Regions from separate parts of the Marinilactibacillus sp. XAAS-LB27 genome, predicted to be linked through region 2. Evidence: riboswitches for the same ligand, from Rfam matches in the RefSeq annotation. Region 2 holds a riboswitch; each other region holds the start of a gene.
What was found. Region 2 has a riboswitch for thiamine pyrophosphate ahead of VXN63_RS10155 (3-oxoacyl-ACP reductase). Riboswitches for the same ligand answer to the same signal wherever they lie in the genome.
Positions count from the first base shown of each region.

Region 1: linked by a shared signal. The riboswitch ahead of thiW (energy coupling factor transporter S component ThiW) and the one ahead of VXN63_RS10155 (3-oxoacyl-ACP reductase) in region 2 are both predicted to bind thiamine pyrophosphate.
Region 3: linked by a shared signal. The riboswitch ahead of thiT (energy-coupled thiamine transporter ThiT) and the one ahead of VXN63_RS10155 (3-oxoacyl-ACP reductase) in region 2 are both predicted to bind thiamine pyrophosphate.

Region 1 covers NZ_JAYXKP010000010.1:66,306-70,598, reverse strand. The annotation lists gene thiE (thiamine phosphate synthase) at 1-148, opposite strand, end outside; gene VXN63_RS11495 (hydroxyethylthiazole kinase) at 136-951, opposite strand; gene thiW (energy coupling factor transporter S component ThiW) at 935-1,423, opposite strand; TPP riboswitch at 1,555-1,644, opposite strand; gene msrA (peptide-methionine (S)-S-oxide reductase MsrA) at 1,812-2,645, shown strand; gene spxB (pyruvate oxidase) at 2,764-4,293, opposite strand, start outside.
Region 2 covers NZ_JAYXKP010000008.1:10,860-15,152, reverse strand. The annotation lists gene VXN63_RS10165 (GIY-YIG nuclease family protein) at 1-149, opposite strand, end outside; gene VXN63_RS10160 (tRNA1(Val) (adenine(37)-N6)-methyltransferase) at 124-846, opposite strand; gene VXN63_RS10155 (3-oxoacyl-ACP reductase) at 1,044-1,802, opposite strand; TPP riboswitch at 1,932-2,045, opposite strand; gene VXN63_RS10150 (YtnP family quorum-quenching lactonase) at 2,589-3,464, opposite strand; gene VXN63_RS10145 (APC family permease) at 3,781-4,293, opposite strand, start outside.
Region 3 covers NZ_JAYXKP010000001.1:655,158-659,450, forward strand. The annotation lists gene cls (cardiolipin synthase) at 1-1,387, opposite strand, end outside; gene thiT (energy-coupled thiamine transporter ThiT) at 1,625-2,194, opposite strand; TPP riboswitch at 2,283-2,390, opposite strand; gene VXN63_RS03175 (ribonuclease J) at 2,407-4,086, opposite strand.

The DNA of each region.
Region 1 (4,293 bases), on a different contig from region 2:
AATCATTTGTCGTTGCTTCTTTTTCACGCAGCTGCACGAGTGTTACGCCATTTCCACAAGCGGTTTTGATCACATTTAAAAAAGAATCTTCGTCAAAATCGTATCTTCCTGTTACAAGGTAAAGAGTTAGTTCTTTCATTTTTCCCATCCTTTCACTGATTGGTTCCAGTTTTCTTCCATCAAGAGTGATAGATGGTTTAATGTTTGAAAGCGGAAATCGGCAAGTCCATTGCTTTGGGACTTGGCTTTCTCACCACAAAGATTGAAGTAACTGACTGCGCCGATTACGGCATCGAATGGATCTTGACCGTCTCCTAAGAGTGCCGCAATCAGTGCCCCAACAATATCACCTGTTCCTGTGAATCGATCGAGCTCTTCGACACCATTAGAAAGCATCACAGTGCGGTCATGCGATACGACGATATCTTTTGGTCCGGTCGCTAAGAAAGTCGTATAGGGATAATATTGACTCATCTCTTTCAAGGCATCGATCAGTTCGTTCAGACTTTCTTCTCCCTGATCCAGTTCGTTGCCGTCAACACCTCGTCCATGACTCGTTAATTCGCAGAAATTTCTCAGTTCTGAAGTGTTTCCTTTTACAACAGTTGGATGGTTCTCAACTAGCGCAAGGCTGACTTGATTACGGATATCACTAACGCCATAACCAACTAGATCAACGACTGTCGGCTTCTTCGTTTCTTTTGCGTAGCGACTTGCTTCTAGCAGACTAATCTGACGTTTTTCTGAAAGATGTCCAAGGTTTAAAAGCAAAGCGTCCGTTTGAGTAAAAAGCTGTTTAAATTCTCTAGAGTCATCTGCCATGATCGGTTTAGCTCCTACGTAAAGCAGCGCATTCGCCATCGACTCACAAGTGATTTCATTGGTAATGCATTGTACTAATGGAGACTGTTTTAATGGGAACTGATTCGAAAGGTCATGATTTAATGCCATGAAGCGGACCTCCTATAAATAATTTCTGAGTACGTTTGAAAGTAGACGTTTCTTTTAATTTGACTAGCACTAAAAAGGCCATTACAGAACCAATCAAAGTCGCTCCAACAAATCTTGGCGTGTAAATAAACCAGTACAAACTCTGTTGGCTACCAGTGAACCAAACCATCACGGGATAAGAAAGTAGTGAACCAATGATACCTGTTCCAATAATCTCTCCCGCCATCGACCAGTACATATTTCGGCCGAATTTATAAAATACCCCAGCTAAGAAAGCTCCAAATACGGCCCCCGTTAAAGCCAGTGGTGGAATGCCTAAAAGTAACATACGAATCAGGCCGCATATTAAAGCCATCAGCGTTCCGTATAGCGGACCGAGTAAAACACCCGCAATAATATTCATGACGCTAGACATGGGCGCCATTCCTTCGATTCGCATCAATGGTGACAACACCACGTCTAATGCAATCATCAATGCTAGTAAGGTCAATCTGTGGATTCGATTTTTTTCCACGTAAAAAAACTCCTTTCTGCGAAAAGCAAAAGGAGTGCGGTCTGAGACAGACGGAGTCATACAATCAAAATAAAACGATTGCATAAAATCAGTCTACAACTACATTTCCCTGCGCCAGTCCTAACTGTATCAGGTTCAATGGGTATAATCTCAGCTAAATAGCACCCCAAATGTTCTTTTCAATTGATTAGAGTATAGCACACTTTTTTTGATGGGACTACAGGCTTATAAATAAATACAGGATTCTCGCTCATTTAATCTTTCTTAAATTAATTTTCAAGAAAATTACGGTATACTAACGGTAACGATTATTGACTAAACGAATGAACTCTAAGGCGGTATACGTATGAACATGAATCAAGAAGTACTGTTAGCGAATCTCTATAACTTGATCCTTAATCCAGCGACACGTGATTGGGAGCGTTCTTTACTTTCAGAAACAAAAGATCGCCTAGATGATGGAAAAAGTGTGGAAAGTCATCTTTCAAAAATCGAGGCCGATCTACGTCCTCTGGCGCTGAGGAGTAATCTCACACCTGACGTGATGGATTTTTACAACCTGATTACTGGTAATTTAAAAACAGATACTTTGTTTGATATAGACAACCACACCGTTGACGATGAAAATAATCAGGACAGTGCCATTTTTGCTGGTGGTTGTTTCTGGTGTATGGTAGAACCATTTGAGACAAGAGAAGGCATCATTTCCGTTTTATCTGGCTATACAGGGGGACACGTTGACCACCCTACTTATGACCAAGTCAGCGGTGATTATACGGGACATGTAGAAGCTGTGGAAATTATTTTTGATACGCGCATGATTCAGTACGCCGATCTTGTGGACCTTTACTGGCAGCTAACAGATCCTACCGATGCACATGGTCAGTTCGCAGACCGTGGTGAACGTTACCGTCCGATTATATTTTACCGCAATGAAGCTCAACACAAAATTGCCACGGAATCCAAAAAACGTGTGATCGACTCGAACAAATATACGAAACCAATCGTTACTGCAATCGAACCAGCCAGTACTTTCTGGCCTGCAGAAAACTATCACCAGCAATTCTATAAAAAGAACCGTAAACGATATAAAAGTATGGAACAATCGCGCCGTCAGTTTTTGTTTTTTCAGCGATTGCGTGGGAAAGTGCACGCTAAACTTAACGGATTCAAAAAGTAGAAGTGATATTTAATGGTTTATTATTTTGTAATTAAACTCAAAAGTTTTCTTCAGTATAAACATGTGCTCTAATTATAAGAAAAGAACCCCAACGAGTGAGGTTCTTTAAAGACTTTACTTAAATTTGATCTTCTGTATTCACGATTGAATCGTCTTGTTTCGATTTTCCTCCACGCTCGTATACTTTAACCTCTAATCCTTCTTCTTCTAAGAATTGACCGAAAGGAATAAGGTCTTGTGCTTCATAGCGTTCTTTGAACTCGTTGATTTCTTCTTCTGAGTAAAGTTTCGGATCTAGTCTCAGACGCTCAACCGGTATCGGACGATCATTACTGATTTTGACGTCAATCACTACTGTACGTCCAGATTTTTCCAAATCAACCGCTTTTTGGAAGGTTTCTTCTAACTCACTGATTTCTTTAACGGTAAAACCAACCGCTCCTTGCGCTTCACCGAATTTAGCGTAATCAGAAGATTGGAAATCTACGCCAAAATAATAGTGGTTTGTATCTTCTTGTTCTGCTTTAATGAAGGCATATTCTTCATTGGAGAAGACAACGTGAATACTTGGTAATTTGTGTTGAACAGTTGTGATAATGTCTTGCATTACCATTGAAAAGGCACCATCACCAGTCAGATCCCACACTTGCCTATTCGGGAAGGATTTCTTCGCTGCAATAGCCCCTGGTAGTCCGCTTCCCATCGTTGCGAACACGCCTGACGTTCTCCACATATTTTTCGGTGTCATTTTCAAATGACGTATAGAAGTTTGAGTGGTATTCCCAACATCTGTAGAGTAAATGGCATCATCGTCCGCCACTTTGTTTATAGCATTATAGGCTTGATACACCTGCAGTTTACCTTCTGTTTTCTTTTCAAGCTTATCAATATAAGCAGCCCAGTTTTTAACATTTTTTATATTAGCACGATACCATGCACTTTCTTGTTTTTCAGAGATCCTATCTGTGATCGAGCGAATCGCTGATCCAGCGTCTCCTAAAATCGCTACATCAACTGGATGTCTTTTCCCTAATTTATAGGGATCGATATCGATTTGAATGAACTTATCAATGTTATCAAACACACCCGTTACCTCAGTAAAAGGATAGTTACTTCCTGCAAACAATACTACATCTGCTTCTTCAAACACTTCCACCGCTGGTTTTCGTGCGACTCGGTTTGCGGATCCCAGTAAAGCTTCGAAGTCATGTGGAAAATTGTCATAGTTTAAACCAGTAATAGCGACTGGCGCTTTCAACTTACGAGACAGCCCCATGACTGCATCGCCATTTCCTCGTGTTCCGATTCCGGCATATATGACCGGGCGTTTTGCATTTTCCAAGATTTTAGCTGCATCTTCAATATCTTTTTCATCTGGTATGGAATACGTTGGTGTACGACGAGCATTGGCAGATGAATACCAGCTATCGTTGTCTATTTCAACCCATCCATAACTGACTGGCACCTCTACAACCGCTACTCCATTTCGGGTAATCGCTGTACGAATCGCTTCATCCATGACTTTTGGTAACTGTTCCGCGTACGCTACCCGACGATTGTATATCGCTACATCAGCAAATAACGGATTATGATTCATTTCCTGAAAGGCATCCATATTGATTTCATTTTCTGCACGCTGCCCAATAAT
Region 2 (4,293 bases):
CTATAGGCTGGTTTGGTGTATTTCGCACCTGTACCAGAATTATGTTCATCTAGTCTTCGCTCTAGGTCTGTGGTATATCCACCATAAAACGAACCATCTTTACAATGTAGGACATAGAAATAGCTATTCTTTACTTCGTTCAGTTCCATAAATCATCCTTCTCACTTCTGGTAAATATTGGTCATTTTGATCAAACACAAATAAAGGGGGGAGCACAGAGAATCCTGTTTCTTTTCCATTTTTGATGCCTTCAATCAATATCATGTTTGCTTCTTTATGCTCTTTAGGGTAAACGAATCGGACTCTTTTAGGCGCAAGGTTAACGGCACGCATAGCATCCAAGATTTCTAAAAACCGATCCGGTCTGTGTACAAAATAAGCTTTCCCTTTTGTTTTAAGTAAAAAAGCCGTTGCTTTCATCATTTCCTCCAGAGACAAAAAGATTTCATGTCTGGCAATCGCAAGGTGCGTGTTTGGATTCTGAAGGCTTTCTTCTGTCACTTTGAAATAAGGTGGATTACAAGTTACGACATCCACCGAATCGTGACGAATCATTTCTCTGATTTCTTTAACATCAGCCTTTTTCATTGTTACTTGTTCCTCTAACTGATTCAACTTGATACTTCTATTTGCCATATCTACAAGTCTTTCCTGAATCTCTATCCCCATCACCGGACTAGCCGTCTTTTGACTAAGCATAAGGGCAACCGCACCGTTCCCAGAACAAAGATCGATAATTTTAGCGCGATTATGCTTGGGTACTTGAGCAAACTCTCCTAATAATACGGCATCTAGTGAAAAAGAGAAGACTGAAGGGCTCTGTATAATTTCTATATCGTATTGCATCAACTGATCAATACGTTCGTCATCTTTAAGTAAGTCTTTCAATCGCTTAGCTTCCTTATCTATCAGTTTCTTATAGTATACCAAAATTTTCTAGTGAACATTACCCCGAACAAGTAAAAAGCTACACCCACTAAGGCGTAGCTTTTTGCTTCTAATCAATAAAATGATTAATCACTTTCTACAAAACTATTTATTTCTTAATTCATTGTCAGTCCGCTATCTACAACAATATTCTGCCCCGTGACGCCTCTTGAAGCTTCAGACCCCAAGAAAACAACGACTTCCGCTACATCTGTTGGTTCTGTCACACGATTTAGTGCAGAACTAGCTGCTATCAAATCAAAAACTTCTGGCGTAGTCACTGCACTAGCATCTGTCCGTTCTAATAATCCACCAGACACCATATTGACTGTGATCTGATCTTTCCCGAGCTCTTTTGCCATATTCCTAGTAAAACCAATGAGTGCCGCTTTCGCAGTTGTGTATTGGTGATAAGGTACTACGGGATTTTGAAACAAGTTTGTTCCAATATTGATTATACGACCATATCCTTGTTTTTTCATTCCGGGAAGGACCGCTTGGATTGTATTCAAAGCAGATTGGACCGTTCCTTGAAGCTGTTCATTGTAATTTTCCCAAGTCAATTCTTCCACCGCTCCTTGGGTGACTGGATTAAATTCAAAATTGATTAAAGCATTGTTTACGACGATATCGATAGGTCCAAATTGTTCTGTTGCTTTTTTTACCATGGCTTCTACTTGTTGTTTATTTCTGACATCTGCTTGGATGGCGATTGCGTTTCCTTCCCCTATCTCTTCAACAACCTTAAGCGCCTTTTCCTTACTTTTAAAGTAATTGACTACTACTTTATATCCTTTTTCACCGAACTGTTTCGCAATCACAGCACCTAGTCCTCGACTTGATCCTGTCACTAAAACGGTCTTCTGTTCACTCATTGCTTTTCCTCTTTTCACTTTTTTTGAACAAATAAAAAACACCCCTTCACTATCCTTTGCGGACAGAAAAGTGGTGTCGGCTTATTTGCAATCTCAATAAAGCCTTCTCAAAAGAGAGTGCTAGAGTCAAAATCGTTCATTCCACTTTTCCTACGCTGGCTTTATCCAGATCAGGTCCTAAGGGTCAGGTTTCTACCTATCTCAGCCTCAGCATTTCAGCAATAAGCTCCCCTAGTGGTCTTTTTATGTATTCAATTACATAAATCATATCATAAGCTTTTAAAATAATATACTATATTATTTTAAAAAACATTCACCCAATTTCCCTTTAAGTATTGGATTAAATTGCCTTAAAATTGACAAAAGCCCCTCCCAGTTAAGGGAGCGGCTCTCTGATTAAAAATAAATGACTTATACAGTTAATTCGTGCTAAATTACTATTCAAATTATATGACTGAGTTTCTCATTTAAACAACACAGTCCCTACCTCTACTGTGTCCTTACAACTCTATAGTTGCGCCAGATCGATTAAACTTCGTTAAAACGATTTTATATAATACTTCATATTTATTCTTAATGTAGTAACATTATACCACATATATCAAAAGAAGCAAAATTTAGGCATTTTAGGACTCGACTTTCGTCCTTTAGATTCAACGTTTTTAACCAACCGTATCAACCTTACGTCATTCTTAATTGTTTTGAAAAGAAAAGCTAATCTAGAGTTAAAAATGATTGAGCACATCAAAACAAGCAAGTAAATGATTACTAATTGTCTTTTTCTTTTTAAAATTGAATGTAAGCTTGTTTCGTTCTTTTAAGGTCATCGATAATTTGCTTCCCACTATAATCCCACTGCACCATTCTATAAAAAGCATCATGGTAAAAGATGAATTTTGCATTGAGCTTACGCGCTTCTTCCATCCAGTATAGCTTGGCGTCAATAGAATCCATCGGATAATCATCAAATCCAAGCACCCATAGGGGGTTTTGATGAGCATGCGTAGGCATGATGTCCGCTAGATGTAAAAGCGTTTCTTGGTTCTGTGTCAGTTTTACAATAGCATGTCCCTTGCTGTGTCCGCCGGTATGGATTAGTTCAATACCCGGGACGATTTCAAGACTCTTATTAAATGTTCTGACTTGCTCCTGAACCGCTTCCCAGTTTTCTTTCCAGTACGTACTTTTTGAACGGATATTGGGATGGCGAATTTCTTCCCATTCAATATCATTTACATAGATCACAGCATTTGGAAAGGTCGATACATATTGCCCTTCTTTCAACTGAGTTAAGCCTCCAGCATGATCGAAGTGCATGTGGGTCATGATTAAACCGTCAATATCTTGAACGGCTAATCCAACTTGATTCAGACTTTCTTCGATCTTCGTTTCTTCTCGCACACCATAATTTCGAATTTGCTTATCTGATAGCTTCCCAGTGCCGACTCCTGCATCAATTAAATAATTTTTATTTTTATATTGTATTAAAATCGCATCCGTTGGTAATTCAATCTGGTTCTTTTCATTAGCTGGATATTTCCTTGACCAAAGTGGTTTCGGGACGGGGCCAAACATCGCACCTCCATCCATTGAAGTTATGCCTCCGTCTATCCAAGTTAATGTCATATCATGGAATTTGAATGTGTCTAATTGGTCAGTCATTTTGTTTACCCCTTTTCCTTTTAATTCGACCTATTCCTTAAATCTAGTTCTTTTTTGTTAAAGCAAAAATCAATATGGGAACTGAATAATTTTTTTTAAATACTGCTGATCAAAAGTTTTGATAATTTCTTCTGCATAGTCGATTTTACCTTAACATAGAAGGGCTGAAAAGTTATTAGTCAAAATCAGATGAAAAAGTTACGTTTTTGGAATCGGGCTATCCATTAAACTAACTTCATTATTGGTCATTCAACATAATAATAAACCATCCTCTTCGCTTTCAGCTGAGCTGTAAGATAGAGGATGGTTTATTTTATTATGATGCGATTTGATTTTTCTTTTGATAATAAACGAATCCAGCGATACAGACAAGTAAAGAGAAAATCAGGAAAAAGGGTACAAAAGTCGGATTAGAGAAGATTCCTCCTACTAAAATGACCAGCGAACCAAGTGTTCCAAGTACTGGTGCAACATAGCCTAAGAAGACATTTTTGATGACACCTTCTCGTTTCAATTGGATCACTTTCAAGTAAAGAACAGCGTATGCCAAGTAACTGAATACAATCGCGATTTCACTGATATCTCCGCCTGATAACAAGGACGTTTTTTGTGAGATATAATGTAATCCCATCCATACCAAGCTAACTACAAAAGCAAAAATAGTCGAAGCTGGTGATAATTCTCTTTTTGCATCCATGACTTTGATACTGTCACTCATTGGAATCATGTTTTTTGTCGCAAGTGCTTGAGGCAGACGGATATATCCTAAAGTCAATCCATTGACTACACCTAAAACAGCAATCAAAACAAAAGTAAGCATGATCGATTC
Region 3 (4,293 bases), on a different contig from region 2:
AATACTGGTTTATGATTTCTCGAGTTAATTCATAAGAAGCTTCCATATCTTTCTCGAAAATAGCTACTTGCTCTTTCGCCAAATGGCGATCGTAAATAAAGGTATTGACTTCAAAGTTCAGCTTAAAACTTCTTATATCAAAGTTGGCTGTACCCACTGATAATATTTCTCCATCTATTACGATTGTCTTTGCATGAATAAATCCAGCATCGTAAATATATACTTTGACGCCTGAGTTAATCATTTCTTCCGCATAGCTAAGAGTAGCACGGTATATGAAAGGATGATCTGGTTTGTTGGGGATCATCAATTTAACATCAATACCAGATAAACTCGCAATTTTTATCGTTTCCATCAACGCTTCATCTGGTATGAAATAGGGTGTCTGGATATAAACGGACTCCTTAGCCATACTAATCATTTTAAGAAAACCTTTTTTAATTGCATGCATTTCAGTATCTGGTCCGCTGGAAACAATTTGTAGATCAGTGGAGCCTATAAAAGATGAAACTGGAAAATAACTTTCTTCATAACTGACTGGATGATGTTTTACAGATGCATTCCAGTCCATCAAAAACCTTGTTTGCAAAGGAAGAACACCGTTTCCGTTGATTCTAAGATGTGTATCTCTCCAGTATCCCATCTTTTCGTAGAGACCCAAATAATCATCTCCGACATTAAAGCCTCCTGTATAACCCACTTTTCCATCGATTACGACTATTTTTCTGTGATTTCTGTAGTTCAGTCTGAAAAATTTAGAACCGAAGAAAGGCTCAGCTTTTCCTCCTAGAGCTTTTAGATGTTCAAAGAAATGAGCGCCTACGACTCTAGCCCCAATCGGATCATATAAAACTTTAACTTCAACCCCATTTTCAGCTCTTTCTTCTAGAGCTTTTAACAATCTTGTACCAATACCATCTGCTTTAAATATATAGTAAGTCACATGAATGTGGTGTTCTGCTTTACCGATGTCTTCTATTAATCTATCGAATTTTTCTTTACCATCTGTGATAATATCCACTTTATTTCCTTTGGTTAAAATAGCTTCATTACTTTCTAAGAAGAGAGAAACTAGTTCCAAGGTAGCATCCATATGCTTCGCTTCCGGAACATCTAGATTTTCGGACTCAATTAACTGTTTTTGCGCTTCAACCAATTGCGTCATACCAATTCTTTTCTGTGATCGAATGTCGAAAATATTTTCTTGAGATATTTTTCGTCCAAGAAATAGGTAAAGAACAATTCCGATCCCGGGTAACATTGTAATGACGAGTAGCCATGCCCATATTGCTGCAATATCTCTTTCTCTTTCTCTGAAAACTGTTATAAATGCTAAAATTGAATTGATAAAAATAAATAACCAGAATATTGTTCTAATAATCTCCATTTTATTCCCCTTATAGTCTTTTATTGACTCCTCTACGAACACCTGACACTAGCCTTCTAGAGTTTTTCTTAATCAGTTTACACTATTCTGCCTTTACCCGTCTACATATATTATCCCTAGAGGGCTCCTAAAGCGAAGTCCCTTTTAAAAGAATACGTTATTTTGTAACAATTGGTTGGTAAAAAACAAAGCAGCCTCTAATAGTAGAGACTGCTTGATGGAAAATATTTTCAAGAATTAATTTTTTGATTTAGGCACAAACATAGATGATGCTCTATCGAATAATAACACCAACACTATAATCGTGACCGCTATTGTTGCCAGCATGCTCGCTCCATTAAATAGCAAAGAAAACGTTATTGGATCAAGCCCCCACACTGCATAGTCTCCAAAAAAGAATACACCAGCTAAAAAATGCCAGAACCAACGTGCAGCCGATCCTATGAATGTCGTGATGATCAAATACTTTTTAGCGCTGCTCAGTGAATTTTCTTTTATATTTTTGATGATGGTTTGGCTAAAGTACCCGGCAAAACCAACACAAGTGAAAGCAAATCCATATTCAATAATAAATTGATAGATATTCAATATATAAGCTGTTCCAGCTACTACATGCAAAATTCCCCATAAAAAGCCCGCAAATAAACCAGGCAACATTCCTCTTCTAATGGCAAAAAATGTCAACGGAATCGTCCCTAATGAAACACTAAAAGATGATCCAATCCCTATGGGTATTAAAGACAAAATCATGGCAATGGCCGCAAATAGTGTCCCTTCAATATAAATTCTTAACTTCTCGTTCTGCATACAAAAACTCCTCCTATAGATACTATGTATACTAGAGGAGGAGTAAATTCTTATCATCATAGCAAAAAAGCACAAAAATACTTTTAGACACTGATTCTAGGTACTCTCCCTACGCACGTACGAACGTACAGGTTCAAAGGGTCTGGACTTTATAGTCCACTCTCAGCCAATTCAATTGGCTCCCCTAGTACAAATAGTTAATTTATCGTGATTTATTTGAATCGACGATTTTGGTTCACTTCCATTATAACAGGTAAGATGATTGGACGTCTACGTGTTTTTTTGAATAAATGATTTCCGAGTTCTTCTCTAATATCTTGCTTGATAGATCCCCAGTCGAAATCATTATGTTCAAGATTTTTGCGTACCACGTCAGTAACGATTTCGTTAGACTCATTAATTAAATCCTGACTTTCTTTAACAAAGACAAACCCTCTTGTTACAATGTGTGGGCCAGAAACGACTTTGCGTTTTTTCCGGTCGATCGTTACAACCGCTACAAAAATACCATCTTCAGATAATAGTCGTCTATCTCTTAAAACAATATTTCCAATGTCTCCAATACCAATTCCATCAATTAACGTATTTTCAGCTGGTACTTGACCAGTCTGATTCATTTTACCATTTTGATAGTTCAAAACATCTCCATTACTTAAAATAAAGATATCTGCGTTATCCATACCTGTTTCGTTTGCTAAATCAGCGTGAGCTGCAAGCATACGATACTCTCCTTGGATTGGTATAAAATACTTCGGTTGAAGTAAATTGATCATCAATTGTAAATCGTTCGGCGTAGCATGACCAGAAGCTTTCATATTATCAGAAATATGCTTAACAGTAGCACCCGCTCTGTAGATCAAGTTTTCTGTTTCAGCAACGGTTACTTCCATTGCAATAGATGGACTTGTAGCAATAAATACAAGATCATTTTCTTTAATGTTAACTTGTCCATGATTGCCTGTTGCCATACGGCTAAGTGTTTTAATTGGTTCACCAGAAGCGCCAGTTTCAAGTACGATAATTTGGTTATCATCAAACTGATCAATTTTATCCACTGAGACGATTAAATTTTCATCAGGAAGTGTCAATTTGTCTAATTCAATCGCTGTTGCGAGAATCGCTTCAAGATTACGTCCTGTTATGAATACTTTTCTTCCAGATGCTTGTGCCGCATTCAGCACTTGTTGAATACGTAAAATATTACTTGCTACTGCAGCAACAATAATTCTACTATTTGAGTCTTGGAAAATATCCAAAACTTCTTCTTGAACTTTTTTCTCAGAAACATTTTCTATCGTACTTTCTGCTTCATTTGAATCACTCAATAACGCAAGTACACCCTCTTTACCGATCTCAGAAATCTGAGAAAAGTCCGTACGGTATCCTTCACTTGCACTCTGATCAAACTTAAAGTTTCCAGTGTAGACAATGTTCCCGTCATCAGTCTTAACAGAAATACCCATAGAGTCAGGTATAGTATGCGTTGTTCTGAAAAATTTCACTAAGTTTCCATGAAAATCAATTTCTGTGTGTTCATCGATTACATGATAATCATCAAAATCGGCACCAAGACTGGATTCATTAACAAATAATTTTGCTAATGCAATGGTTAGTTCTGATCCAAACACAGGTACATTGAAAGATTCAAGGAAGTATGGCAATGCGCCTATAGCATCCTCATGTCCGTGTGATAAAAACACACCTGCAATGCGGTCTTTGTTTTCTAGTAAATAGCTGAAGTCAGGAATAACTGCATCAATACCATACAAGTCGTCTTCTGGATACATTAATCCACAATCCAAGACAAAGATGTCCTCTCCTGATTCAATGACATATAAATTTTTTCCGTTTTCTCTTACTCCTCCAAAAGGAATAATCTTAATATTACTCAAATTTTTCACCTCTAAAAGTTGATTTAACGTATAGTTCAACTTAGTTATTATAGTCTATTTCGCCTATTTTTCTTACGTCCGTTCACTCTACACTGATTTTAGTATAGCATAGAAATTCCTTATTTCCTACTAATCTTCTACTTAGGAACGAGTCGACTTTCTCTTTTAGTATCTGTATACTTTACTACTATAAACTTGAAGGAAATG